DNA from 2 places in the Danxiaibacter flavus genome. Region 1 is predicted to be linked to the other one. Evidence: riboswitches for the same ligand, from Rfam matches in the RefSeq annotation. Region 1 holds a riboswitch; the other holds the start of a gene.
The links. Region 1 has a riboswitch for cobalamin ahead of metE (5-methyltetrahydropteroyltriglutamate--homocysteine S-methyltransferase). Riboswitches for the same ligand answer to the same signal wherever they lie in the genome.
Positions count from the first base shown of each region.

Region 2: another riboswitch for cobalamin. It lies ahead of QTN47_RS18830 (TonB-dependent receptor); the one in region 1 lies ahead of metE (5-methyltetrahydropteroyltriglutamate--homocysteine S-methyltransferase).

Region 1 is NZ_JAULBC010000014.1:7,743-23,303, forward strand. It holds gene QTN47_RS26905 (Kelch repeat-containing protein) at 1-282, opposite strand, end outside; gene QTN47_RS26910 (DUF4270 family protein) at 644-1,978, shown strand; gene bamG (BamG family beta-barrel-assembly machinery protein) at 1,987-3,240, shown strand; gene QTN47_RS26920 (sensor histidine kinase) at 3,804-4,889, shown strand; gene QTN47_RS26925 (LytR/AlgR family response regulator transcription factor) at 4,889-5,599, shown strand; gene QTN47_RS26930 (energy transducer TonB) at 5,690-6,646, opposite strand; gene QTN47_RS26935 (LytR/AlgR family response regulator transcription factor) at 6,934-7,317, shown strand; gene QTN47_RS26940 (MarC family protein) at 7,673-8,251, opposite strand; gene QTN47_RS26945 (Dph6-related ATP pyrophosphatase) at 8,413-9,117, opposite strand; gene QTN47_RS26950 (hypothetical protein) at 9,384-10,697, shown strand; gene metE (5-methyltetrahydropteroyltriglutamate--homocysteine S-methyltransferase) at 10,908-13,226, opposite strand; cobalamin riboswitch at 13,362-13,547, opposite strand; gene QTN47_RS26960 (ribonucleoside-diphosphate reductase subunit alpha) at 13,863-15,561, opposite strand, start outside.
Region 2 is NZ_JAULBC010000006.1:409,139-424,699, reverse strand. It holds gene QTN47_RS18845 (sialidase/neuraminidase family protein) at 646-2,481, opposite strand; gene QTN47_RS18840 (hypothetical protein) at 2,597-4,942, opposite strand; gene QTN47_RS18835 (hypothetical protein) at 5,181-7,370, opposite strand; cobalamin riboswitch at 8,000-8,204, shown strand; gene QTN47_RS18830 (TonB-dependent receptor) at 8,640-11,024, shown strand; gene QTN47_RS18825 (FlgD immunoglobulin-like domain containing protein) at 11,078-11,533, opposite strand; gene QTN47_RS18820 (vanadium-dependent haloperoxidase) at 11,733-13,040, opposite strand; gene QTN47_RS18815 (hypothetical protein) at 13,180-13,734, opposite strand; gene QTN47_RS18810 (ligand-binding sensor domain-containing protein) at 13,939-15,561, shown strand, end outside.

The DNA.
Region 1 (15,561 bases):
TGCTGTACCTGTGAAGTCTGCAACCTGTCTCCATGAACCGTTTCCGGTCGGATCAAATTTCCAAAAATCATTTAACCTCGCTGTACCATCATAACCACCACCGATATAAGCGACGTCACCAATCACAAATGATGCTGCATTTGTTCTTTGTGAACCTTCAAATTCCGAACGTTTTATCCAGTTGCCCGTATCTTCCGAGCTTGTGGTACTGGAACTTTTATTACATGAAACAGAAATACAAACAGCCCCAAGAACTAACAAATAAAGACTAGCTTTTTGCATGAGTAAATTTTTATTTTCGGCGCCCAAATTATTCGCACGAATCGGTGCGATTTCGTTAAAATGGTTATAAGCCAATTAATTATCTGCAAATAGATTATATTTGTCGATAAACACATATTAAAGAGTCCTTAAAACTTCAGAAATGCTTAACAAAAATGAAGAAATGTTAACTGGGAGTAGAAATAATTTCACTTTTTTTGCCCCAAACAGGCTATCAGCGATTGATCATGCATAAAAAATGCTTCATCGATAAAAAGCTGGCGATGAAGGCCAAACCGAATACTTTTATCTATACTAACAATTCACTAACAGGATGGGCGAATAATATTGCGCACGTTTACCCATACCATATATAATATACATGAATATACGTGTAACTTTTGTGAAGATTTTTGTGGCTCTAACAGGACTAATTGCTTTGACAACGGCATGTAAAAAGGTTGATATTCAATTTGGACAACAGCTTGTTAACGGTTACACACAGGTAATAAAAACAGATACTTTCACAGTAAACGTTTCAAGTATTTATACTGATTCTTTTCCCACAAACGGCACTGGCTCTGCAGTAGCGGGTATTTATAATGACCCTTCATTCGGGCTGGTTAAAGCGGGCACTTATTTGCAGGTTGTCCCTCCCGGATTTGTAGACGATGACACATACAAAAATGCCACTTATGATTCGCTTGAGGTTGTTTTGAAACTGAATAAGGTCTATTATGGTGATACAACGAAACCTGTTCAGATGGAAGTTTATCGCCTTCAGGACAGCATTGTGCTTGATATGAACACCAACAGGTTGTTCAATACCAGCTCAGTGAAAACTCAGGCTGCTCCTATCGGATCTCAGTCTGTTTATCTAAAACCATACAGAACAGATACTTTGTCTATCCGTTTATCTGATGCGCTCGGCCAGGAACTGATGGCCAAGCTGAAAACAAAATCACAGGATATCAGGACTGTTGACAGCTTTTTACGTTACTTCAAGGGTATTAATATCAGAGGTGCAGGGAATGATGGCCTGGCATTTGGATTTAAAGACAGCGTCTCTTTAAATCTGCACTATACGGACAGGGGGCTCTATCCTGTTGCAAAGGTCACGAAGTTTACAATGAACAACAGTGGCCATCAGTTTAACAGTATTAGCATAGACAGAACCGGTAAGCCATTGCAGGCAATCGGATCTTCAAACAAAGAAGTATCTTCCAACCTTTCTGCAAACGCCGGATATTTGCAGCCAATAACGGGAACGAGGGTCAAGTTTACCTTTCCCAGTATTTCGCAGCTGCTGGATTTCCCAGGCTTTGTCAAGCTGTCTGCGGCGCAGTTAGTCGTCAAGCCGGTTAAGGGGACTTATGACCGGAGCATTTACAGGCTTTCGGATTCATTAAGGCTTTCTCAAACGGACCTGAATAACCAACAGGGTACTGATATCCAGATAAATGGAGCTACACAGGCGGGAAATTTTGTGTATGATTACCAATATGGGCAATCTACCTCATACACTTATGACATCACTACCTATCTGCAGGCCCAGATGCGCCTGGTTGGTCCTATCAACGAGAGAAATGGTTTAATTCTCAGCACTTTTGCAAAAAGGGAGTATTCATCTTTCTGGCGTACCGTTGTTGGTAACCAGCATCAGCCAAACGATTTTGACCGTGTTCAACTCATTATCTATTATATAGCTATTCAATAAACCGATACATGCAATTAAAGTATAGTCTATTTGCTTTTTCATTTTTAATGGTCGCTTGCGGAAGTTTACAGGCGCAGAACAATGCTTCGCCTTATTCTATTGCAGGTATTGGTGATATTGAGCAAAGTTATTTCGACCGTTCCTCTGGCATTGCCAACACGGGAGTAGCCCTATCTTCCAACAAATACCAGTACGCGGCTAACCCGGCCAGCCTGGTTAAGCTGGATGATTTTTTCTTTGATCTTGAATTATCCGGCAGATACAGAAATGTTAGTTACTCAGGTCAGCCAATCGGCCAGCTTGACACGCACTCCAACGATTTTCAGGTAAAAAGACTTGCACTGGCCTTTAAAATGAAGAGTTGGTGGGGCATTGGATTTGGATTGGCGCCATTTAGCTCTGCGAACTATTCATTTACAGCGCCCAAAGAAATACAGGGTTCTAACGATTACACTTCTGCCCATTATGAAGGAACAGGCGGCGTAAACAAAGTTTACCTGAGCAATTCGTTCGGCTTTGGCAAAAGGAAAAATCTGAGAATTGGTTTAGAGACATCTTACTTATTTGGTTCGCTGGAACAGAAGGAAACAATTACCTATTCCAATATAGTAACCAACAACCAGATACATTTAGACCATATATATTTTAAAGGCGGTATTCAATACTCGGCTAACATTGCCAAAAAATGGGGCATTGCTGTGGGCGCATCTGCAGCCAACAAGACTCAATTAGCAGTAAGCCAGGCGCTTACAGTTTCAGAAGCTAATGTCATAATTAACCAAAATGATGATTTTAAAAACAGCTATTTCAATCTTCCGGTTATATATACAGTGGGTGGAGCAATCACTTATAATAAAACTTTCACTGTAGCAGCAGACTACCAGAAACAAAACTGGAATGATGTAAATAATCTTGGAGGCCTCGGTTACATACTTACAGATGCAAACAGGATTTCCGGCGGTATTGAATATGTAAAAAATCTCAACTACCGTAGTGTATACCTGGAAAAATGGTATTTGCAGGCTGGAGCGTTTCACACCAACACTTACGTAAAATTGAGCGGACAGCAGATCGATCAGACAGGATTTACTTTAGGAGGCGGTATCAGTTCTCTGAAAATTCCTTTTGCAGTTCAGGCCAATGTTGAATTTGGACAACGTGGAACAACAAATAAAGGCCTGATTAAAGAAAACTATCAGCAATTTAATATTACCTTATTCTACCGCGATTTCTGGTTTACCAAACAGAAGAAATACGATTAAGCTTAAAGCCCAAAGTCTAAAGCGCAAAGCTTAAAACCGGTCGATGAGTGTTTTTTGAGCTTAACGCCTAAAGCCCAAAGCCTAAAACCGATCGATGAGTTTTATACCGTTTAAAATAATTGAAAGAGGTTGCCAGTTTCGGCAGCCTTTTTTGGCTTAAAGCCTTAAGCACAAAGCTTAAATCCGGTCGATGAGTATTTTTTGAGCTTAAAGCCTAAAGCGCAAAGCTTAAAACCAGTAGATGAGTTTTATACCGTTTAAAATAATTGAAAGAGGTTGCCAGTTTCGGCAGCCTTTTTTGGCTTAAAGCCTAAAGCGCAAAGCTTAAAACGGGACGATGAATTTTATATAGATTTACGCTGAGCAAAAAGATTAATGGCCGCAAACACCAATTCACGGAAGACATCCTCCGCTATAATCAGTTTTAGGCTTTAAGCTTTAGGCTTTAGGCTTTGAGCTTTAAGCTTTCTCCCCTCCCTCTCCTTCGCAGCAGTTTTTTGCCGATTCATCTACACATTTTGATTTAAATGGCGTTTACTGCCTTAAGTTGCTAACTTGCCGTGATGAAGTTGTTCAACAGCAAGTGGTTTATAGTTTTGGTGCATATTGCTATTTGGGTTGTGTATTTATATTCACCCTATTTCTTTCGCCCGTCAAATGCGGAGTTTATGCATGGAGACGCAATGCGCAACCACTTCATGAAAGAACCGCTTCCCCCACCATTGCCACGAAATTACATACACAGCATATTCACGCATTTTAACATGGTGCTTGACGTAATATTAGTAAGCTTTTTTTACCTGAACGCCTATGTATTACTTCCGAAGCTTGCCTATAAAAAGAAGTATGTCTCTTACGTAACAGCCATTCTTCTCTTTATCTTTCTTATCGTGATCGCGCATATTGCTATTTTCAATCCGGCACTCCACCCTCCTCAATTCCGGCCGGGGCCACCGCTTGGAGCCGGTTTTTTCAGATTTCTTACCATACTGGCCTGCAGCATTGCGTATAAGACGATCATAGATAAAATTGCACAGGACAAACTTGCGAAAGAAAAAGAAAACGAGAATCTAAAAACAGAATTGTCGTTGCTGCGCAGCCAGGTTAGCCCGCATTTTATGTTTAACGTACTGAACAGCATGGTTTATATGGCCCGCATGAAGAGTGATAACCTGGAACCTTCGCTAATTAAACTGTCATCTCTGATGAGGTACATGCTGTACGATGCAGACGAAGACAAAGTACCTTTACAGAGTGAAATAGAATATGTGGAAAGCTACATTGACCTGCAAAAGCAACGGTTTGAAGACACCGTGAAAGTTAATGTAACGATCGATGTAGATAGCATAAATCATTACATAGAACCGATGCTGCTGATCCCCTTTGTAGAAAACGCTTTTAAGCATGGCACAGGCATGATAGATGATGCAACAATCAATATAATGCTGCATGTAAGGGAACAGGAACTTAAGTTTGTAGTCACCAACAATTACAACGAGCGGCTGAAAGAAACGAAGGATAAGATATCGGGGATCGGACTGGCGAATGTGATCAGGAGGCTGAACCTCTTATATAGCAATGATTATAAAATGGATATAAAAGATGAGAATGGCCTGTTTGAAATTCATCTTACTTTAAAACTTACCTGATGCTCACTTGTATAGCTATAGACGACGAAAAATTTTCATTGGATCTGCTCGCGGATAACATCAGCAAAGTACCTTATCTGCAGCTGCTTGCAAAATGCAGAAACGCCATGGAAGCCATGACTTTTATGGAGCAGCAAAAACCCGATCTGATTTTTCTTGACATACAAATGCCGGGACTGAGCGGTTTGCAATTTGCTGAAACCATGACCAACAGGCCAATGATCATTTTTATAACAGCTTACGAAAAGTATGCGCTGGAAGGCTTTAAACTGGATGTTGTGGACTATCTGCTAAAACCGGTTTCGCTGGAGCGATTTATAAAAGCCTGCAACAAGGCAAAAGAACTTCATAATCTAAGACAAAGTTATTTACAGAATGCACCGTCCACAGTTTTTGATTACATTTTTGTGCCGGTTGAATATAGCCAGGTTAAAGTGAGCCTTTCTGACATAAGATACATTGAGGGATTGAAAGATTATATCCGCATTCATCTTGTGTCTACCAACAAGCCCATTATAACAAGAATGAGCCTGAAGAATATTGAGGAAAAGCTACCGCTGCAACAATTTATCCGAATACATAAATCCTATATCGTCGCCATTAAACACATTACAACGGTTCGCAAATCGAGCGTTTATCTGCAAACGCTTGAACTGCCAGTGAGTGAGATGTATAAACAAAATATTGTAGCGCTAACCGGCAATGCTTAGAAGCTATCAACATTCAGCCTTAAGCTATCAGCCAGTTCAACTCTAAGGGGCTGATAGCTGATTATCATGAAAATTGGGCAGCTCTAAGAATTACTCCGCGCTCTGAGAAAAACTTACTGTTTGTCTCATCCTGTATTTAACCGGGCGGTTATGTAACATTGCCGGTATCCATTTGGGTGACTTTTTAATAACATCTAAGGCAATCTTTTCAAACTCAGGATAAAAGGGTACACTTATTTCTGCATCTTCAACACTGCCATCCTCACTTAATGTAAAATGAGCCACAACGGCCACGAGGTCACTGTTTACAATTTTATATCCGGAAGGGAAGTACAATTGTTTCTGCAGGTATTTTGTCCATGCACCTATCCCTTTGGGAAAAGCTGCCGCCCTCATCATTCTGTTTGCGGTATCTGAAACAGCGTTACCAGTTTCATCAAATAACTTAACCTGCAATAAGTTACCATTATTGTAAAGCTCTATGCAACTCAGCTGCCCGTTGTGGTGATAATAGTTCCATTTGCCATGCTTTTTGTATCCTGCCGCATATCTACCTCCGGCAGAAGGCCTACCATCATCAAACCATTCCATTTCAATGCCGCTGCCATCCTTGTTGTAAAATGCCGAGTCAGTCATATAACCGCTTTTTGCCCATTTGATAGAAGTACCCACTGGTTCATTATCCAGGTACGTAATGGAGTTCTTCATCATACCCTCGCTATAGTAGCTGAAATATTGGCCTTGTTTTTTTCCATCGATAACCCGTCCAACGGATTCAAGGTTGCCGTTAGGATAAAAATAATAAGCCATACCATTGTGTACTTTGCAGGAACTATCGGTGTATAACGCCTGCATTTGCAGCGTCTTACGATGAATGTAATAGTCTTTTCTAAGCCACCCCGAATCAGTTTTATTACTCATGGAATAAAAACTTGCACCTGAAATATCCGTCTCCTTCCAGTTATAATTGTAATATTTTTCTACTTTTTGTGCATGTCCTGCAAGACAGGTTAGAAACACAAGGGCTAAGGTTGATACAGTTTTCATTAAGTAAATATAATTACAAACAGAATTGAACAGGCAAAAAGTACCGCGCTTTAAACAAAGCTTCATTCGTCGCATCTTTTGCTCGATTCACAGCTTTTTTTAAGGCCTATAATAAACATCCCTATAGCTTTGCTGCAAGCAAAATAAAAAACCTTTTCACGGAATATCCCCAATGAATCAGATCCGGATATCCTTGTAAAAGAGACAGGAAGGACTTGTTTGAAGGGTTCTATAAATTCAATTTTACCTCATTAACAACCTATTATTCATAAATTGATATTATATTTATGATAAGTACAAATTATTTTTCAGACACACAGGATATGCCGTTGCAACAAACAGGTTACCGCAGGAATTTTATACTTATCAAAAGTGAATATAAACTGATCAAGGCCTGGCTTGATGAAATTCAATACATCTCTGCTATGAAGGACTATACCCAGGTTTTCATTGCAGGCAAGTCAACGCCTATAACAACACTTCAAAACCTCAAGGATTTCGAATCAAAATTGCCCGAGGCCGATTTTATACGTGTCCACAGATCATTTATTATAGCACTGCATCATATTGATTGCATTTCAAGAAATGAAATAGGAATTGGAAAACATACCATACCTATTGGAGATGCCTACCGCGATGAATTGAAGAAAAAAATAGCACCGTATTTATAGCAAAAAAATTTTCAGCTTCTTTTAAACTTTAAAAGAGTAAAACAATCATATTTTCAATTTTTTGAGCATTGCAGCTCAATTACGTTAAATAAGGGTGAGGGGAAGTAGTCTTACTTCCCCAATTTTTTTGCCTGCGGCGAGGGGAACCACGGAGGCACGACGACACGGAGAAACACTACGATATTAACGCGAGAGGTAACATACCCTTCTGCTCGTTGCCATAACAGGAAAACTCGCAACAAATATCTAACGAGCCAACTAATTCATGCTTTTTTCTGCCTCAATTTAAAAGTTGATTTTAGTAGCAGCAATCTGATTCGCTGTGTCTCTCAGTGTCGCCCTGTCTCCGTGGTTCCTATTTGCCGAAGGCCGCGAAGTTGCTGCTGAATATTTTAACCGCAATTGCCAACAGAATAACACCAAAAAACTTACGAATGGCCATTAAGCCGCTTTTACCCAAAGCATGCTCAATCCACTTTAAGGATTTGATGACGAGGTAGACAATGATCAGGTTAATTAAGATCCCGAGAAGTATATACAGTTCCTCATAGTTGGCTTTGAGGGAGATAATAGTAGTAAGTGTTCCGCTGCCTGCGATAAGCGGAAAAGCTATAGGTACAACCGTACCGCTATGGCTGTCAGCATCACCTTTAAAGATCTCATGCCCTAGCACCATTTCGAGACCCAGAAGAAAAATCACAATAGAACCTCCAACCGCAAACGACCTTACGTCCAGGCCAAGAATATTCAGAAATTTTTCGCCGGCAAATAAAAAGAGGACCATCAGGCCGCCTGAAATAGCTGTTGCTTTTAGCGCTTTTATTCCGCCCATCTTTTCTTTCAAACTAATGAGAATTGGAATAGAGCCTACAATATCAATAATCGCAAAAAGCGTGAATGTGACTGTAATAAGCTGATCCGTCCTGAAGTTCATATATTGAAAATAACGAAAATGAAAGAAAACGCAAAAGAGAGGGATGTACGATTTTAGATGTACGGTTTTAGGTGTACTCTCTTAGGTAGTGATTTATGCCGTACTATTTTAAACGCTTACGGTGCGGAAGCATATGTCCGTTACCGTGATTTACAGCGCGATTAAATCAGATCACAAAAATAAAAGCCGTAAGATGTTTTTTCTTCATTCACACCGGCGGTTGACGGCGCATCATATGTTCTATAGACAATTTCTCCTTTTTCAAAATCAATGGGCTTTTTAAAGATCGGACCATCATATACAAATGAATGGAATTCGCCATTTTCGCCACAAGGATCAACATTGGAAGGGAGATCGTTCAGAAAACCTTCATCAATTATTCTTCCACAAAATTCTTTACTAAGATATTGCTCATTGATGCAAACAATCACAGCTTTAAAACCGAGTCCAATAAATTCTTTCAGCAGCACTGTAGTATCCTGTTTCCATAACGGGAATATACAGGACAGACCGGCTTTGGCCAGTTGTTGTTCTCTATAAACGCGTAAGTCTTCCAGGAAGATATCGCCAAACATGGCATGCGTGCAACCGGCTTCCTTTAAATTCAATACTTTCTTCATCATTGTCTCTTCATAGGATTGCATTGAAGGATTTTCAGGCAATTCAATCGTCTGTAAAGGAATACCTATTGATTCTGCCTGCTTTTCCAACAACGATCTTCTGACGCCATGCATGGAAATGCGATCATGTGTACTGTTAACGCTGGTCAGCAAATAACGGAAATCGTATTGACGGGATTGCATTGCTTTATACAGACAAAGAGAAGAATCTTTTCCCCCGCTCCAATTCATGTAGGTTGTGATCATAGTTGCAAAGTAAGGGCATTACAATAATTGAAAATTCCTGCCCGACTAAAAGTCATTCAGGCGGGGAAAATGGATAATTGAAAACGATGGCTGAGCGAGAAATAGTAATTCCTACGCCAAGTATCGAAATGTGGTCTTACATACCGTTAACGCAAATAAGCAAATAGCGGATGTCTTATTGATTGGATTGCATCGCAGCAAGCTTATTTTATTTAGCTATTCTTTTACTTCTGGGCAATTATTTTTGCTTACCCAAAAAAAGAATTATGTCCCTATACCCCACCCAACGCAGATGCTTCATTATATGCCTGCTCGTAATACTCAGCAATTTTTCGTTTACAAAGCCAGCACCAGACAGCACAACGATGATACTTTCCTCTCTTAACACCTCTCAAAAAACATCTTTATATCAGTTAGCGGTCCTCCAGCAGTCCGGCGCAGATGCCGAGGCTCAGCGTTTTTGGTCACAGCATCAATCCTCTTATCCGTCAATGAGTAACAATCTTAGGGATGCCATCCTGAAAGAAATATTCCAACATGCAAAAATTATTTATGTCCACTCCGAAAACGCGGCCGTGAGAGAATGGCTGCAAACTCAAACATTAATTAACTGGATCACATACCTGGCCATAATGGTAGCTATACTGGCCATAATCCGCCTTATCTATGTTTATTGGAACCCCATTATCTTGTTTTTAATAAAGCAGTTCAGACCTCTTTTTCGCATTTTATTTTCAACTATACTTTTAACCTATGAGTTATTGTTAGCCGGGATAACCTGCGTTATTGCCGGTACCCACATTCCAGATATAGCCATCAGCACGGTAATTGTTCACATAGGCATCTTCATTGCATGGGGACAACTCACTGCTTTGTTTACGAGTGAATATTTACTGGCAGATTATTTTAAAGTAGTCCGAAACATTATCAGGTACAATCAAAAAGAAAGAATATTCACAACATTATTTTTTCCGGTTATCATCACTTCGGCGCTTCTTTTATATGTGATAAACAAGTTGCCCTACAACAATTGGTATTATTATGAACTAGTCATGACGACTCTTCTCGCAATATATTCACTTCCTTTTGTAAGATGGATCGAGCCCCGCTTAAGTTTTGTTTTACTAGCCTTTAACCGCGCTGTTTCTGAAAATAAAAGACGAATAGCGCACTACACAGCTCTTTTGTTTTTCCTGTGGAGCATTGCAATGCTCTTTCCGGATGACTACTTCCCAATATACAGGACCACTATATCAGCGCTACTTATGCTCGGGTTGCTGATTACTTCTTTAAAAGAAAAGAATGACTCACGCCCGGGCTGCTATATTTACCTGCAAGTGGTTACTCTCACAATGCTTTGCTGTTTGTTATTGGCAAGCAGGCACATAACATCCCCCAACCCTTTATGGTTAAACCTTACAGGATGCACATTATTTCTTGTAATTAAGTATTGGGAAATTCCGACTTTATTTAAGCATTGGCAGTGGAACAAAAACAATGCCTGGTGGGGATTACTGGGTATGGCTGCATTACTATGGTTGATAAGTAAATGCATACAGTATTTTATCTGCCACTATTGATCTCATTATAAAAGAAATACATTCCACGGAGATCCACAAAGAAGACACAGAGCTGCGCAGAGATTCGCAACACTAACACTGTGCAGCTCTGTGTCTTCTCCTGCTTTTCCTCCGTGTAACAATAAACACATTAGAACCAGGATCTTTATATTATACTAAAAAGGCCGCCTCTGCAATAAGAGACGGCCCCACTTTTAAAACACAAAAACACTAATCAACAAGGGTTGCTTCTTTCACTTTATTCCTCAGATTTTTTGTTGCTAACATCATATTCCGGAGGGCATCTTCAGTTTCTTTCCAGCCTCTTGTTTTGAGCCCGCAATCAGGATTTACCCAAAGATTTTTAGCATCAATTACCTTCAACGCTTTCTCCAGCAACAGCTCCATTTCTTCTGAGGTTGGTACACGCGGAGAATGGATATCGTACACACCCGGACCGATCTCGTTGGGATAATCGAATTTGGCAAATGCGTCCAATAATTCCATTTGAGAACGGGATGTTTCAATTGTAATGACATCCGCATCCATCGCGGCAATACTATCAATAATATCATTGAACTTCGAATAACACATGTGCGTATGAATCTGGATTCCGTCTGCCACACCACAGGATGCAACTTTGAAAGCCTTCACCGCCCAGTTTAGATATGCAGCATGATTCTCTTTTCGCAAGGGCAGCCCTTCACGGATAGCAGGCTCATCTATTTGAATGATCTTAATTCCTTCAAACTCAAGATCTCTAACCTCATCGCGTATAGCAAGCGCCAACTGCATGGCAGTCGTTTCTCTTGGCTGATCATCACGCACAAATGACCACTGTAACATAGTGACAGGGCCCGTTAGCATACCCTTTACGTACTTTCCGGTTTGGGATTGCGCAAAGGTGATCCAGTTAACAGTCATCGGTTCTGGTCTGTATACATCACCGTAGATAACCGGAGGCTTTACACAACGCGATCCATAACTCTGCACCCATCCGTCTTTTGTGAAGGCATACCCCTGCAATTGTTCTCCGAAATACTCCACCATGTCATTTCGCTCAAACTCGCCGTGCACAAGCACATCTAATCCAAGCTCCTCCTGCAAACGAATACAACGGACTGTCTCCTCTTCCAACGCTTGTTGATAAGCTGTTTTAGTAATCGCTTTTTGTTTTACCTGCGCCCGCAATTTTCTCACATCAACTGTTTGCGGAAAGGAACCGATGGTTGTTGTAGGAAACAGAGGCAGTTTAAGATTCGCATGCTGAACCAACTGTCTTTTATCAAATGTACTTCTGCGTGATGCGTCGTCTATTGTAACAGCAGCAACTCGTTTCTTCACTTCCTGGTTATGTATAAGCGTGGAAGTTGATCTAGATATAACTGATTGTTTATTGGCTTCGAGCAATCCTTTTACACTTTCATCGCCATCCACAGCTTTCTTAAGTGTAATAACCTCCTGAACTTTTTGAGCTGCAAAAGCCAGCCAGTCTTTTATTTCAGGCGTCAACAATGTTTCTTCTTCCAGATCGCAGGGTACATGTAGCAATGAACAAGATGTTCCGATCATTACCCGTTCCTTTCCCAATGTTTCAACAGCGCAGTTGATAAAACCCAGTGATTTTTCAAAATTATTCTTCCATATATTTCTTCCATCAACAACACCCAAGGATAACTTCTTTGATGACGACACAAAACTGCTTTGCAAAATATCATCCAATTGCCCTGAGCATCTTACAAGATCCAGGTGAATTGCCTGAACGGGCAGTTGCAGCACAGTCTGCAGATTTTCACCATAGCACTCAAAGTAACTTGTGAGTATAACATTCAGCTTCGGCAACTGTTTGTATAATTCTTCATACGTCCACTTGAACGCCAGTCGTTCTGCATCTTCCAAATTCAATGCAAGACATGGTTCATCTATCTGTATACAAGTGGCTCCTTCTTCCAATAACTGTTTCAATAACTGCACATAAACAGGAAGCAGGTTCTTCAATAATTCAATCCGATGAAAGCCTTTTTCCTTTTCCTTTCCCAGCAATAGGAATGATACAGGCCCGACAATAACAGGTTTGGTATGAATGCCATGTTGCTTTGCTTCTTTGAACTCCTTTATGGCCTTATCCGACAATAAGTTGAATTTTTGTCCGGCATAAAATTCAGGAACAATATAGTGGTAGTTTGTATCAAACCATTTCGTCATTTCCATTGCGGTAATATCATAGCCGTTCTTTTGATAACCACGTGCCATGGCGAAATACAGATCTGTTTCATTAAGCTTTAATTCCTCAATCAATGAATGATAACGATGAGGAATTGCGCTTACGGCAAGGCACATATCAAGCACCTGATCGTAAAGCGAAAAATCATTAGAGGGAATGAGATCAACGCCTGCTTCCTGTTGCAGCTTCCAGTTGTGGAGCCTTATTTCGTTGGCTGTTAATTGCAGATCTCTTAAAGATGCTTTGCCTGCCCAATAGTTTTCGCAGGCAGTTTTTAGCTGTCGCCGGTTTCCAATGCGTGGATAACCAAGAATGTTGGTGAACATGTTTTTTTGTTTGTGCGTGAAACAATAATTAACATGCGCTTTGCCTGATGCCGTACGAAATAAAGAAGAATGGATATAATACTGCCAATGGAGAGAAGTAAAGTATCAATATCTGACCTGCCTTATATCGTGAAAGCATATCATCCGCAAGGGGCAAGTATCCTGGCTTGTAACAGCTAATGCCGTTCTTCTCATTCCGATGGAACAATGAACATAAATGGCACGCCTTAAGGTTACTTACAGTAGCACGTCTGCCCGTGAATTACACACGGTTCCTTTTTAATTCCGCTTTTGACGGAAACCCTATTGCATTGAATATAACAAAGAACAAGAGCGCAAAGATAGGGTAATTGAGAATTGAAAGTTGAGAATTGAAAATGAAGGAGGGCGAATGTGCAGATGTGCGAATGTGCGGATAATTGAAAATGGAAAGTTGACAATGAAGGGAGCGATAGAGCGACTCTGTTGATATTTGAAATGAATATGTATCCTTCTGCGGAGAAAATTAGATGTCTTAGCATAAAACAAAAAAACGCAAACCAATGAATGATTTGCGTCTCTTGTTATAGTCGTCATTTTCCATTTTCCCCCGCCTGAATGACGTCAGTCGGGCAGGAACTATCCATTGTCAACTTACTATGCGCTGCAGGCTTCGCAACTGCCATCAATCGGGCAGGCTACTCCCTGAACATCGTTGTCATTTTCTTCTTCCTGCTGATTGTTGATCAAAGGTTGAACCTGTGCGGCACTTTGTTTTTCAACAGTGAACTGAACAGCCTGTGCGGCAGCCTGTGTACGCAGATAATACATACCTGTTTTCAACCCTTTCTTCCAGGCGTAGAAGTGCATGCTCGTGAGCTTGGCCTTAGTTGGTTGCTGAACAAACAGGTTCAATGATTGTGACTGGCAGGTATAAGCACCTCTGTCAGCAGCCATATCAATCAGCGTACGTTGTTTGATCTCCCAAACAGTTTTGTACAGATCTTTCATATCCTGTGGTATTTCAGGAATGTTCTGAACTGATCCGTTTGCAGCGATGATCCTGTTCTTCATTTCATCGTTCCACAAACCAGCTTCAATCAGATCTTTTAACAGGTATTTGTTTACGATGATAAACTCGCCAGACAATACTCTTCTTACATAAATGTTAGAAGTATATGGCTCAAAACATTCGTTGTTACCCAGGATCTGAGAAGTAGATGCTGTTGGCATCGGAGCAATCAACAATGAGTTTCTAACACCATATTGCTTGATCTCACCCTGCAGTTTTTCCCAGTTCCACCTGTTACCCGGCACAACACCCCAGAAATCGAACTGGAATACGCCTTTTGATAGTGGAGATCCCTCGTAAGTGCTGTAAGTTCCTTCTTTCTTTGCAAGATCACAAGAAGCCTGCATAGCCGCGAAGTACATCGTTTCAGCAATATCCTTATTCAATTGTTGTGCAGCTTCACTTTCAAAAGGATGTCTTAATTGGATGAAAGTATCTGCCAATCCCTGGATACCCAACCCAATAGGACGATGACGCAGGTTGCTGTTGCGTGCTTCATCAACCGGATAATAATTTCTATCAATGATACGGTTCAGGTTAACGGCAGCCTGATAGGTTACTTCATATAATTTCTGATGATCAAATTCGCCGTTGTTCACAAAACGGGGCAATGCAATAGAAGCAAGATTACAAACCGCCACTTCATCAGGTGCGCAATACTCAACAATCTCAGTACACAGGTTTGAATTGCGGATAGTTCCTAAATGCTGCTGATTGCTTTTTCTGTTACAAGCATCTTTATACAACATATAAGGAGTTCCTGTTTCTATCTGTGCATCAAGAATGGCAAACCACAGATCCTGCGCTTTTACAGTTTTTCTCGCCTTACCTTCTTTTTCATAGCGCACATACAGCTCATCAAATTTCTCACCCCAGCTGTCTGTTAATCCCGGTGCTTCATGCGGACAGAACAAGCTCCACTCTTCATTCGCTTCTACACGTTGCATAAACAGATCAGAGATCCACAGTGCATAGAACAGGTCTCTTGCGCGCATTTCTTCTTTACCATGATTCTTTCTCAGGTCAAGGAATTCAAAGATATCTGCGTGCCATGGCTCAAGATATACAGCAAATGCTCCTTTACGTTTTCCACCACCCTGATCTACATAACGTGCTGTATCATTAAATACCCGCAACATAGGGATGATACCGTTACTTGTACCATTGGTTCCGCTGATGTAAGATCCCGTAGCTCTGATATTGTGAATGCTTAGTCCAATTCCACCGGCTGACTGGGAGATCTTTGCTGTTTGTTTCAATGTATCGTAAATACCATCAATGCTA
Region 2 (15,561 bases), on a different contig from region 1:
CCTATCAAGTCATGGACCATCCTGGAATCTGTGTATTTTTTTCAGTTTTTCTGTCATTTTTTACTGACATTTTTTATGATGTCAGCACAGGCGATAACCGGGATAGTCATCTGCCCTCAATTTGTGGTTCAAACCACCACTTTTTCTTCTTGATAAAAAGACTTTTGATATGATTGAATTAAAAATTCCAGATTTCCCCCGGCTCACTAACTGAAAACGCGGTAGTATGATGACCTTGACATTTCATCTGTGTACGAATTCAATAAATGTTGGCTTTATATAAAGATCAGGTACGCTCCAAGTTTTAAAGGGACTATTTCACCTATAGCCAAAAGCAGCGTTAATCGCCAAACCAGGTTGAAGATTTCCGGTCTTTAGCAATGCAGACAGTCCGTCATCATTGGGCTTTGCCTGTATTTCTCCATTAGACGTGTGTAAAAATTTTTATGTTCATACATTCTTACATTACTAATCCTGGAGCGTGTTCCGCAGAATTACACAATTTTTTAATCTCGCCCTGATTGGATCAGCGCTTATAGTGTATTAAATTGTTTACGAAACATTTATACATCAATACAATCGGGGTTGAATTGTTCAACGCTTAATCCGCGAACATATCGCGCCTGCGGTGTCACTGTGCTATTTTTATTTGATTGAAACATTGTCAATATAATAAACCGCGGCCTTTTCATCGGGCTGGTCTTTTCTGTCTTGCAAAAGGTCTGTATCGCCTAATCCGCGAGGGGCGCCGGTTCTGAAAACCAACCTTTGTAATTTTGTCTTACTGCTTTTCCTGTAAGGAATTTCTACCTGCTTATTTGAACAATAAATTTGTATAGATTTTTTGTTGCTGCCAACAGTTACTTTAAAAGGTTGCCATTTATTTGGTTCATAATTTCCTAAGCTGGCTTCATGTTTACCGGAAACTGCGTTAATGGTTCCATCGGGGACGAACGTTAACGTCAAAAACGGTTTTCCCTCTTCATCCTGAATTTCAACATCCAGCCGTTTGTCGGTTTGCTCCGGTTTTATCTGAAATTCAGCCGTTATAACGTTTGCTGTTGGGAAAAGCCGCATGGCCCGGGCATAATCCGTTGGATCGGCATCACGAAGTTCGAGGCATCGGTTCCCGCTATTCCCCGGCTCATCAACTACCCTTACCGGCGCCCATTTCGGAGAATAAATATTCCAGCCTGCAACAAATACCCCGGGTTTAGTGCTTTGAAAATCGTCCATCGGGCAGGGAGCCGCATTCGTTTTCAACGGCAGTGGTATTCTTGAGAGCCAGATGTCTTCTTTATGAACACTGTAGATCAACCAGGTTGAAGCCTTGTCTGCAAACGTGCTATCGGACGACCATGCCGCCACGCCCCGGACATACTGGAAGCCAAAATCCTTGTATTTACCGGGATAGCGACGTGGGGGATATTCGCCATGTACTACCCTCGTGTCTTTAAAATGAACGCCATCGCTGCCGCTTACAACCACCAGCGGAAATCGTTTTGCCCGTTTTGGGTCGGGGTTATAGTTTAGCAGATACTGACCGTCGCGGGTGCGTTGTCCCCAAACTTTAGCCGATCCGGCGATCAATGTGGGCGGTAGCACGGGTTCGGTCCAGGTTTTGCCGCCATCGCCGGAGGTGGTTACAAAGCCCATCTTTGAGATCCCAACCCATTGGTGGTCCGGCCGTTCGTAAAAACAAAATGCTTTGCCAAATTTCCATCCTTTGAGAGGAGGAGTTTTCTCGTGCCATTCCATTTTTCGGTCGCCAAGTAACATCCCATAATCCTGCTGTTCGAGCAACATGTTGTTGTTGACAGCCTCACGACAAGCTTCAATGAAACCCTGATCGGTCGATTTTTCAAAATAAGGGGGCATTTTATCGGATGGAGTGATTAGCGTGAAAACCTCTCCTAACTTGTGATCGGACTTAATTTCACGAACAAGCAATACTTTTTTTTGGGACTCGCTGACATTGCCAGCACTAACATTGGCCGCGCAGAAAGCCAGCATCCGGTCGTTTTTTGTATGGTAAAAGTAGAACCGGCCAGGCCAGGCCAGGTTGCGTGGAAAGAAGTCTGCCGGCTTGCTCCAGTCAACCCCGTTTTGCGAAGTCGCGTAAACAACTTTCGAGGGAGGAACGTCTTCATCCTTCACAGTCATATTCCAGGCGGCATACATCCTTCCTCTCCATTCGGCCAGGTCCATATGGTGCGCGTAAGTCCAGCCATCCCCATCCGCCAGCTCTGCCGCATCTCGGGTTGTACGGAGCAGTTCAATGTTCTGTACCTCTGGCAGCGGAGGCAGTTCTCCATCCGGCTTCTCAAGGTTTAGCTTTTTTGGTTCATTTCCGGCAACCTGTATCACGGTGTCGGACTGAAAAAAAATTCTGCCATATGCGTTTGCAACGTTTCCTAGAAGCACAAAAGCCAGGGCAAGCATGCGAAGCAGATGAAGTGTATGCGGATTTGTTTTTTTCATGTTGAGCAGCTTTAAAGAAATTCAGCGGTTTAATTTAGAGAAAGGGTAAGTTGTCTTTGAAGGTATTGTTGACAAAAAACAGCAGCCGGGAAACTAGCTGCTGTTTTTGAATGATTTATTGTTTAAGAACCCAAACATCGGTTACCCTGGACTTTTGTCTCCAGTTAATATGCTCTTCTGTAGTTGGCTTATCAAACGTAATTTTCAACTTGCCGTCTTTGATCAAATCTTTGGGAAGAGGAAATTCCTTGAATTGCTCGAATCCTTTTTCATATTTGGTCGGTTTTAAAAGCTGGCCATTGGCGCGCAAAAGGGCCTCTCCAAAACCAGCAACCCGAATCAGGTAATTGGTATTGGGGTCAAGCTCAGTATACTGCAATTCCGGGTTGAATTGGAAAAGCTGTGTTGACAGGCGTTTGCGGCTCCATCCGTCATTATCCCACAAATAATCGATGGCATCGTCTGTTTCAGAAGTGACGTGTTTGGCGTCAGCGCTCGAAATGTTGTCGTAGAAAGAGCCTTCGCCGGGAGTCTCATAGTTGCGGATGACATCAAGGCGGGCTGCTTTTTCCTCCTCGCTCTTTATTTCTTTTATTTTCCTGAATTCATCTTCGAGCCACCAGCGGTTATTCAGCGGGTAGTCGATAAAATCGCGGAAACAAGCTCTTTCATAACCTGCAGCCTGGTACATTTTTACACTGGTTTGCAGTCCGCATGATTTATTCAATGCATCGATGTAAAACAGCGTTTTTGTCTTCAAGTCCTGCGCAGCAGGCTCTTTCTCGGCTAATTGAAGATGAGTTAACGCTTCGTCCACGGCTTTGTCGGCGCCGATTGTTTTTGCTTTGGCCAGAATGTCATTCGATTCCATTTCCAGTTTATGTTCGTATGCCTGGCGTTGCTGGTCGTATGCATCGTAGTATGCACGCATCACCAATTGTTGCCAACGCCAATTAACGCTATCCAGGCGTGGGTTCTCTGCTTCAAGTTTTTTCCAGTGTGCTAATGTTTTCCCGATGGCTGCATTTCCGGCAATCGGCCCAACCCAATTTTGTTCCAAAGCAATAATTCCGTCAGCAGCATCGTTGGCAACTTTCGAAGAGAAGAAGAAATTACAATATTCTTTCACTACGTTTTTAACATCCTGCTTCGTGTCCCATGCCATTTGGCTCCAAATCACTTTGTTGATATCGTCGTGGCAACCGTCAGAATAGGTGCCAAATCCATCGGTGTAGGGAGCATCGTGGTTGTGGATACTTGCATAATAGAGCGGCTGCGGGTTGGTAACTTCGCGGCCTTCGGTCAGGGCAAATGCCTGGTCCCATTTCTTTACAGGGAACTGGCAACGTACGGTGTGGGTTACGTCGGGATAGTTGCGAAGTTTGTACTTCTTGGGCATGCGTTCGCGCTCTTCTTTGATTGGGGGACTACTTGGGCCATTGATGATACCCCTCAGCCAATCCGGATTTTTTTCATTGATGTAGTTGAAGAAATAATCCACTTTGTCTTTATCAAATCCCTGGAGGGAAATCCACATACCGGCATTCGGGTGGTATTTATGCATGATGGTTGTCATCTCTTCCAGGAAAGGCAATACATCGGCCGGGTGGTTGTCGCCAGGATCGCCGCCGGGATAAAACACGTCATCGAAACGCGGGCAAGCTTTAAAGAATGCTTCATATTGATCAAGAATAGCCTGGCGCTGTTTTTTGTCTTTCAAATCGGCTTCAACAGCAGCCCATACCCAATAGTCGAGGTCGTATTTTTCGCAGATTTTGCTAAAAACAACATTCATCGAGTCGCGGGGATATTTCATGAGCGGGTCGGGACGTGTGTCCTGAAAAGGAATGCCTTCAATACCGTTTGCTCCGAAGAGCATCTGCTCGCGAAAATGCTGGTCAAATTGGGCAATGGTCCACGAATCCCACGAGTTAGCCGTTTGGCGATACCCAAACTGATGAGCACGAATGGCATATTCAGGCGAAGAGGAGATGTCGGTCGCGGTAGGAATGCTGATGCTTTTATCGGCCATGTCGGCTATACGGAGAAGTTTCCCGATCCCGTATAAAACCCCGCGGGGGTCGGCACCAATAATCCAAAGCACATCTTTTCCGTTGGCATTGGTATGCACCAAACGGAACCCTTCTTTTTTTGTTTCGGGAAGCGTATCACCCGTACGTTTCAAAACAGTCTCGCCGTATAGCGTCTCATCGTCAGAGAGTGCGCAGGCAATAATGGTTTTGCCGTCCCAGCCTTCAGCGGTTTTTAGCTGAAGATTGGTGCGTTTCCCAATTTCTTCGATCAAAATAGCCCTGGCAGATGCGTTAAGCGGGGCTTTTATTTTGGGCGAAATGAGGATGACTGCATGCGATAAATCAAGCTTTTTGCTAGCATTGTTGCTGCATGATGCGAATCCAAAGATTAGGGCGGCAAGCGCGAAGATTTTAAGAGAAAGTCTCATACTGTTCATTTTTTCATTTATATATGGCGGGGGGACTAGTATTTATTAGTGCTGAGTGACGAGCTTTTCGCACCCATCATTCAATGGCGTTTCTTTAAGATCATCAAGATTTATCAAGTACGATTTACGAAGCCCGCCCGCGCCTAATGCACATTCGGACGGGTACGAAGTACCTAATTTTGGACTTGCTTCGCGTTTGCATGACCTATTAAGAAAATACCATTCACTCATCATTCTTTTATTGTTTTAGCAACCAGACATCCGAAACGTGGGATTGCTGGCTCCAACGGATTTTTGATTCTTCAGGCCGGTCGAATGATACGTGAATTTTGCCATCTCCAACCAGGGCCATTGGAACCACGAACTCTTTGAACCCTCCAATTTCTTTATCATAAACAATCGGGTCCAGGCGTTCGCCGTCAACACGCAGAAGAGCATCGCCACGGCCTGAAACGCGAATCCGGTAACGGCCGTTTGGGTCAAGGTCTTCATAATTCAGTTCTGGATTTTGCTGGTAAAGTTGCGACGATAACCTTTTTCGTGACATCCCGCCGTCCCACCAAGCCACGTCGGTGGCGTCATCCGATATGGTAGTACAGTGAGGGCTGGTTTCAATGTTAGAGATATTGTCGTAAAAACTTCCGTTCCCGGGATTTTCCCAGGTGCGGATAATATTTAACCTCGCCAGCTTTTCTTGTTCCGATCGCATGGTATCAACTTTCTTAAATTCATCTTCGAGCCACCAGCGGTTGTTCAACGGATAATCGAGGAAGGTGAGAATGCAACTTCGCTGGGAGTTGGATGCCTGGTATTTTTTGACATCGCTTTGGTAGCCGCACGACTTGAATAGATCGTCCAGATAGTTTACGATTTTGGCGTGAATATCCTGGCACACTGGTTCAGTATCAGCTTTTTTCAATACGTCCAGCGCTTGTTGCGTGGCTTTTCCGGAACCAATTTCGGGGGCGGTGGCAAGAATTGCATTGGCTTTATTTTCAAGGTCTTGCTCATAGAACTTTCGCCTTCTTTGATATGTATCGTAATAAGAGCGAACCATCAGCGTTTGCCAGCGCCAGTTTCCGGCTAATTGAGGGTTTTCTTTTTCCAGCTTTTTCCAGTGATCAAAGGCTGTTTCAATGCCGCCGTTTTTCTTGACGGGGCCGTTCCAGTTCATTTCCAAAGCCATAATACCATTGGCTGCGCTTTCGGCCAGTTTCGGCCCAAAGAAATAGCGGCAATAGTCTTCCATAATGGTTTGTGGCTCCAGGTTTATGTCCCAGCCGCGCATGCTCCAGGTTACTTTGTTTACATCGTCGTGGCAACCATCTGAATAGGATATAAACCCATCAGAATAAGGGGTATATTTAGCATGGATTGTAGCGTAGTAGTTGGGCATAGGACAGATACCTTCGCGCCCATAGGTGAGCATATAAGCCTGATCCCAGTTTTTGACCGGGTAATCGCAACGGACATTGTGCGTAATGTCCGGATACAGGCGGTGTTTGTATTTGGAAGGAAGCCTGAACCGGGTTTCGGCAATTGGCGGGCTGCTTGGGCCTGACACAACGCCTTTCAGCCAATCGGGATTATTTTGGCGCAAGTAGGCGTAGAAATAGTCAATTTGTTCCTCGCTGAATCCTTGCAGTGAAATCCAGATTCCGGCATTGGGGTGGTATTTGATAAGCCGCTCGTGAAGCTCTTTTAAATAGGGCAATACTTCGCGCGGATGATTATCGCCGGGGTCGCCTCCCGGAAAAAAAACGTCGTCGAGTTTCGGACATTTTTTATAAAAGTCTTCTTTGGTATCCAGATCTTTTGTCCGCGCAACCTGATCTTTCATATCGCAGCCAGCCGGAGTCCACACCCAATAGTCAATGCTATATTTTTGGCAAATTTTGCTAACCTCAATATTCATTTCATCCGGAGCAAGCTGCATGAGTGAATTCCTTTTTTCTTTCTCTGCGGGAATCATTTCAACCGCGTTGGTACCAAAAACAATCAGATCACGGATGTACTGTTCGTATTGGGCAACACTCCAGGCATCGGTGGAATTGTTGGTGGCACGGTACCCCAGTTGGTGACCACGGATGACCTGCAGCGGAGCTGTAGCAATCTCGTCTTTTTTATTGAACAAGATTTTGTTTTTCTCCAGGTTGGCTTTTCGCAAAAAATCGCCGACAGCGAATAATACGCCGCGGTCGTCAGCCCCGATCAGCCACAAAATTTGTTTCCCCGTTTGGCTGTCAACAACAATCCGGTAGCCTTCAGCTTTTGTTTCCGGAAGGTTCTTACCATTACGTTTTGGTACCGATAGCCCGTCTACTCTTTCATCCTGCATAACTGCCAGCGCGATAACCTGATTTTTCCCGGACGATGCAAACCGTTGGGGGCTGATTGAAGTTCTTTTTGCCACTTCTTCCTGCAACATTTTTATGATTGTTTCCCGAACAGGCGATTTGATATTTGCGGAAGCCAGAATCCCGGCATTGCTAAAATCTACGCTTTGGGCATTAATCATCTCCGTAAAAAACAATGTAAGAAGCACAATGAATAATTGGGAATAGAGATGGCAAGTTTTCATTAGTGTATAAATTTTAGTTGCGTTTTGGCTATTGTCATTGTATTGAGGGTGTTTAAAGGCGAGCTCTGCATAGCCATGCGTAACTCACCACCCGTATTTTTTATCTTCCTAATTCCAGGAAAGATCGCACGTTTATAACTGCCACATCTTACCTGTTTATCCATTTGCACATTTACTCATTTGCACATTTACTCATTTGCACATTTACCATTTGCACATTTACTCATTTGCACATCCGCACATTCTCCTATTTGCTCAAACGCCTGCTTCCCATTCCAATACACAGCCCAATCACAACCATGGTCAAGTCAAAAAGCGTTAGTTTCTGTTTGGAACTCATAAATAAAGAATAACCTTAAATATAGGGAAAGAAGAGGAAGATAATTGAAAAATTGACAAGTGAAAATTGAAAATGATGGATTCCTGGCCGTGAAAATTCATTGTGAATTTTCAATTCCCCCTTTTTAATTATCCGTTATTTATGCCGCGGATTTCGCTGGCGAATGCGCCGTTAAAAGGGAAGTCCGGTGTAAATCCGGCGCTATCCCTGTAGCTGTAAGCTTTACGATCAAGATGCAATTCATCCTTGTTCAACATCAGGATCTTCATACCACTATATTTAAACGGGAAGATGTTCATATGTAAGCTAGCCAGAAGACCTGCCAAACACCACACACAATCGCTGGGCTATCGGGTGAAAAGACGGAGATGCAAACTTGTAGCTTTCTTAGTTTCTGCATTTGTCGTATTCCGGCTATTCTCAGCCTTTGTAACATACAAAACTCAATGTTATTGGGCTTGTGCCATCCCCCATGGATGCGAATTTGATAGCGTTACACCTGTCTACATTTTGAGATTGTGTTTTTATCCATATTGTATCCGTGACGGATCAGGTTTTTAATCTTTGGGGGATGTAGAAGATTAAGCATACACCTCTCAGAGCATTTGGCAACCGCGCCATCAGGCATCCGATTCTATTGACAATGAGGAGGAATTTCTCTAGCTTTACCAAACGACTTGAAATTGCTGCAAGCCTATCAACTTACCATTTTATCATTCTTATATAGTCGCCAGAGTTAAAAATCAAGTTAACCGACTTAAGTATAAAATGCAAGTATGAAACTTTTTCTAATCCCTTTTCTTCTACTCCTGCCCTCTTATGTTTTCTCCAATGAAAATAATGGGACCATTCGCGGTACTGTTTCAACTTCAGATGGAATGCCAGCTGCTTTTGTAAGTGTCCGGATAGAAAATTCCGGCAAAGGGGATATTACTGATGATCAGGGAAATTTTGAGATCAAAAAATTAAGCCCCGGGAATTGTATTCTTCGCTTCTCATTACTAGGGTATGTTGATAGTACAATCAATGTACATATAAAACAAAATGAAACAACTTTTATTACCGTACAACTTGATCAAACATATGCGGAACTAAAAAAAATAACGGTTGTTGCAAATCTCGATTCGAAACATGTTGAAATAAAACCTTCGGAATCATTGCGGCTGAATTTGCCACTTAATGAGATACCACAAAACATTGCGGTAGTTACTCATCAAACGATGGCAGATCAGGGCTTGTTATCCACAACAGAAGCAACACGCAATGTCAGCGGCGTTGAAAAAATCAATGGTGGATTAAATGATTATTCATTAATAATTCGTGGAACTGACGCAACCTATAATGTAGTTCGCAATGGCGTCGGCAATTTTTGGTGGAACCAGCAGGAAGACGCAGCTATGTTGGAAAAAATCGAACTCATAAAAGGACCCGCCGGCTTTATGATGAGCGAAGCCGAACCAGGGGGCATTGTGAACATAGTAACTAAACAACCGTCGAAAGAATCCATATCTAATATAAATGTGGGGTTCGGAAGCTACAATATGATTCGGCTTACTGCAGATATTGGTGGCACGTTTTCAAAATCGTCAAAATTTTCATATCGCTTTAATGCAGGCGTTCACCGTCAAAACAGATCATTTCAATTCGGGACAGCATCAAGGTATTTTGTATGTGCTGCCGTAAAATATGACCTTACTAAAAAAATATCTTTTACTGCCGAATACAATTTAATGAAAGCCGAAACAAAGGGAAACAATACCGACCTCCCTTCCATTGATGGCAAAATGCTCATGCTCCCAAGGAATTTTGCAGTAGCAGATGCCAGTACTGACAAGGTAGCACCCAGTGATAATTACTTCCGTATCCATTTTAAACACATCTTCAATGATAACTGGCAGTTGAATGCCCAACTTGCTTATATCGACGGCTCATATATTTTTCATTGGTTACAAACGGATCCATCTTTACAAGTGACAAATGATACATTATATAGGTATGTCAATCATGAGGAATGGCGAAACTTTTCTAAAGTAGCACAGTTTTTTTTTGACGGTAAATTTAAAACAACTGCAAAGATTGAACACAAGCTTTTGTTGGGGATTGATTGTTACAGCGCCGGCACAGATGATCAGATTAAAGATACTTATGGACAAAAAAAGTTCGGATTATACATCCCCAGGCCGCAATATTATCTGCCTGTTGACTCTTTGAGAAATACGCAATTCTCTGACACGTTCTATCAGAAAGTAAGATTCAACAATGTCACCATTTATCTGCAGGATCATATAAAAATTGCAGAAAAATTAGTGATTACCCTGGCCGGCCATTTTACACATGCAACTTTTTATGACACCGGAACTTCCGTTCCCGATTATCAAAAAAACAATATCTATAATGTAGTTACGCCTCGCATGGGATTAACCTGGTTATTTACAAAAGACATTTCAATATATGCAATGTATGATCAGAGTTTCGCGCCGGAGATTGCTCCCGTGTATAATCATACCCCCTTAAGGCCACTTACCGGCAGCGATATAGAAGCTGGAATGAAGGCATATTTTTTTGACAAAAAATTGAATATAAATTTTTCCGTTTTTCAGATCACAAAGAATAACACCTTATCAGCAGATCCGGCCCATCCTGGTTTTAATATTCAAACCGGACAGGTAACAAGCAAAGGAATTGAAGTTGATATAAACGGAAATATTACACATTCGCTAACTATCGCAGGAAACTATGCATACACAGATGCAAGAATTACCAAAGATAGCAGCGGCCTTGTTGGCTTAAGAATTTTCGGCACTCCAGATCACTATGCTAACCTGTGGCTAAAATACATTGTGCTACATCACAAATCAGGAGGCCTGTCATTTGCAATTGGATACCAGCATATGGGTAAACGAAGCGCTGTAGATCCAGGTTGGGCCTCCGGCGATCCTGTCAATTATTTACCTGTTTACAATTTGTTTGATGCAGCATTAAGCTATAGCATTAATAGATTCAACATCTGTTTAAATGTATACAACCTCACCAATACCGACTATGCCGCAATGGGTTATTTTAACTCCGCTATCAAGGAATGGCGATATACGCCGGGTGAACCAATTAATTTCAGGCTGAGTATTGGAATTAATTTAGTACATCTCAAAAAAAGCAAATAACATTTGAGAATTGCCTTCCCACAATTATTTTAATGAGCATTCTTTAAATCCGGTCAGCTGACAACAAACAATTTTCTTGTTTGCATTTTATTTCCTTCATTCAATTGTATAATATAAATCCCTGTAGCTACCGGGCTCCCGTTTTCATCCTTTGCATTCCATAAAAACTGATGTACACCTTGTTGCACACTTTCAGTAAGAAGCGTCCTGACCAACCGTCCTGCTATATCATATATTTTAACGGAACCAGCTTTCGCTTCATCCATTTGAAATCTGATTACTGCGAATTGAGAACTTTCGGCAGAAACGACTTCATCGGCAGATTCGATAAGAAACGGCTGACAATGAGAACAATACCGAACACAATACCCGGATGGTGCGCATGCATAACCGATCGGACATTTACCGTTATGACATTTCTTTTGAGCATTTACAGAATCTGCCAAAGTGAAAAAGGTTATCGCAAGGATAATAAACTGTAACACTTTCTTTAATTGTTGTTTTTTCATTTTATTGGTTTTAGTTATGATTAAAAAATACTTTAGAGCCATCATTTTTTTTCGTTACAACAGAATTGCCAGCCCGAATCTTCAGCAGAAATGTCCCATCAAGCAACGGCGTTTCCTTTTAGTTTTGGCCGCACGGGATATGTTATATGTGAGTCCTGATATTCTTCCAACATAAACTACAGCTCCGCAAAGACCTCTATCAATCATCATTCCTTAAAGCCAGAGCCACCAACACATTTTTACTAACAGCGGTGCCGCAGATTGCCCCTGCTTTAATAGAAGGTAAAAAGTGTATGCCACCATAAAATCGTGAATTTCCGGCTTCAGTTGCAGCTGCTATAAAGCTTGTATAAGAACGGGGAGCAAGCCCGACATTATCGTACGTGTGATCGGTAAATGGCACATTACCCAGGTAATGCGTTAACACTGTCGCTGCAGCGTAAGAGAGCGTTGAGTGAGCTGCAGGATATTCCGGATGTGCAGGCGTTGTTATAAATGAGGTCCAGTCAGGGCTTCCCAAATAAAGCCGAATATAGCTTACGGGGCGAATCCGATTATAGGTGTATTTGGCTTTCCAACAAGAAATAGAAGCATCATTCATAGCTATCGACATTCCTGCATAAATAGCCGCCGATCTTATCAAAGACAGATCAAGTTTTGTAATCATTTGCGATAAGATTGAAGCCCAGTGACCGAAGGCTGTAACATATTTTCCATTTGGCGAATCGTCCCAATGACCGGCCATATCTTTTTGATCAGTTGTAAGATTTTGAGACGCTGCAAAAAGATCGTTTGCCATGTTATAAAAAGGCGATGCGGGTTGTACGCTAAACGGAATAGGTGCAGGTGCAAGCGTATTATCAATACTGCCGGAGATGATGGTTTTGTTGTCTCCCCAATAAGGAGCCGCTGGTACTGCAAATGCAGGCGGTGTTGGTACCCACAAACTGTCGCCTGTGGGTGGAACATAGGGTGGATGAATATTTGCTGAGCCATCTTGCATGGACCAGTTTATAATTGCCTGTGCTAGATTATTTCCAAATTCATTTCCTGCTGTTACCGCAGCCTGACTGTACCTGGCAATATTTACCAGTTGCTCGTTTTCAGCCGCTTCCAGAGAGTCGATGATTGGGAGGTTAATTTTGTTACCGCTGTAAAAAAACCGCATAAGCGATGCATAAGCTGAATTGCCTGCTGCAATCCAGCACAACTGGGTTGTTTGCGGCGCAGGCAGGTTGTTCAGATTTTGAAGCCGGCCGGCAATAGACTGATGTCCGGGCGATCCCGGCACAAGGGACTCATAAAATGCGATGCTTGTGTACGCAAAATGCCTTGAATAGGCAACGTGCGAAAGGCCTGTTGTGTTTTTTATTAATCTAAGATGTACAGCTATCCAATCTGTCAATAACTTGCCAGTGCCTTTTGCATTTTGGGGAAGTGTGAACTGGTCCTGCTTTGTGCATGCAACCATGCAAACAATAAGAGTCGAAATAACTAATCGTTTCATATAAAAGAATTTAGGTGAAAAAGGGCGAAATGAATGTTGATTTAGGGAGTTTCATTTAGGAATATTGTGACCGAACTGAGTTCATAGAATCACCATTGCCTCTAAATCCAACCTCGGGTGTAAGGACTGAATAATCACGTTATGGTGCTATTTTAAAATAAGATATTACTGCGTTATAGTCATTCCAATTGAGTCCCGCGGTGTTGGCCGCCGCTTTTAAGACAGGAGGCACGATTATGCAACGAAACTGATTATTGCAATAACCGTAGGAGACGGAGAACGGCGACAAGAAACGTATTCCTGCTAAAGAATCGTAAACTGTAATATTGGCAACCTGGTCTTTGAAATATGTTCTTCGCACAACTGACACGGTGTGGGTACTAAAAAAATGTAGGTGTGGTAATGAATAAGGCTGAGACAATTCACCAGCTCTCCCGAAAACAAGAACTTTCCCATTTTTTAAAACGTCGGCGGTCAGTGCAAGAGGTGTTCCACTAATGACTTTGTAGATCTTTACTAAAGACGAGCATGGAACGCTGGCTGATAGCCAGCCAGAATAGCTGGCTTTTTCTATGATCCTTTCAGCGACCTGGTCTTTAACTGTTTTTTTCGCAGGATCTACTCCTGTCTTGGTACAGGCATTTGATAGTAAAAAAATATCAATAACAAGTAACACGGTTAAGATGTTTTTCATACGAATAATTTGAGTTGTGAAGAACGTTGGAAAAGTCACCATTCGAAAAAATAGCCGGGTCGTGATGCAAAGTTCTGACGGCATGTCCTTGTTGTCAATCGCAGAAGTTAGGCATTGTGTTACCTGTATGTTACCTTAATCACATATTTATGTGATAACACAGATAGTAGCAATAATTTTATCTTTGCAAAACAACTTCTCAAATTGAACAGACTAATCCCCTGGAAAAACACCCTGCTAAAGGCTGCTTTTTTAAAAGCTGCTGCAGTACTTTTTTGGGGGATTGCTCCTTCGCCGTGCCTGGCTCAACCAGCATTAAATAACATTCGCTTCAATCACTTTAGCCAGGATCACATGTTATCGCAGACAATTTTCACTTCAATCTTACAGGATAAAAAAGGGTACATGTGGTTCGGAGCTTATAACGGACTGATTAAGTTTGATGGATACGCTTTCACTTCATTTCGCTATGACCCTTACAATAAAAACACATTACCGCTTAACGATGTAACTAGTTTGTGTGAGGATAGCAACCGTAGCATTTGGATGACGGGCAATAAAGGCCTTTGCAAGTATAATACACAAACCGAAAAATTCACATTTTATGATCAGAATAAAATAGCCCCAACACCGGCTAACGGTAACTGCCTTGCCGTAGATAAAAATGGAAGAGTCTGGATTGGAACAAATACAGGTGTATACTTTTACGAATCATTTTCAGATAAATTCGTGAACCTTAACTCGCTTATTGGTAATGATAGCTTAATCGGCCAGAACGTAATTTGTTTGATGATCTCCCGGGAGAATATGCTTTGGATAGGGACTTCAAATGGCATTAATATTTTTGACCCTGCCCGCAAAAAGCTCACACGCTTTCTTCCACCGGCCAAAGCACATGAATCACTGGGCCGGGAAGTGATATGCATGCTTCAGGATCATGAAAATAATATATGGATCAGTTTATGGAACAAGGGGCTATTCCGTTACAATGCTCAGACGAAGGTTGCAAAGGTTTTTCGTCATTCCAATGCGAATTTTAATTCCCTTGGCAGCGACGCTGTAAACGCATTAATTGAAGACAGTCGCCATAGAATTTGGGCAGGAACATATACAGGCGGCGTTAGCATATATCGGCACGAGACAGAAGATTTTCAAACCTTTCATGCTGATGGCAGTGATAAATATTCGCTTACTTCCGATGAGGTTAAATACCTGTACGAAGACCGAAGTGGTGTGTTATGGATCGCAACGGCCGGGGGCGGGTTGAATAATTGCTATATCTCCGAAAAAAAGTTTAGCCTGTTTCAAAATTATGATAAGGCATATGCGTCTCATTTTCCCCTTGGTATGTATAAAGATCGGAAAGGCAGAATATTTATGACAACATTCGGTGTAGGTGTGCAGGAATTTAGTGCGGTATCCGAAAGCTTTAAAGGCTATAAAATTGCAATGAGAAACAATGCGATTACAGGCTTTAATTTTTGCTATGGAATGGAATGTGACTCCGACGGAATCTACTGGGTAGTAAGTTTTGATGAAGGACTTTTGATGTTAGATCGTGCAACAGGTAAACTATTACCTGTTCATTCTACATTTAATAACAAGGATACAACGCTTCACAATCAGTGCAACTCCATAGTGGAAGACAACGATAAAAAATTATGGATCGGAACAGAACACGGACTAAAATATTATGATTTGAGAACGAAGCAGTTCCTGAGTTTTGAAAATTTTCATCGCGATACCAATCATTTAAGTACAGATAATATTGCTGGATTGCATTTTGATTCAGATGGTATATTGTGGGTGACGGGAACAAACGGTATT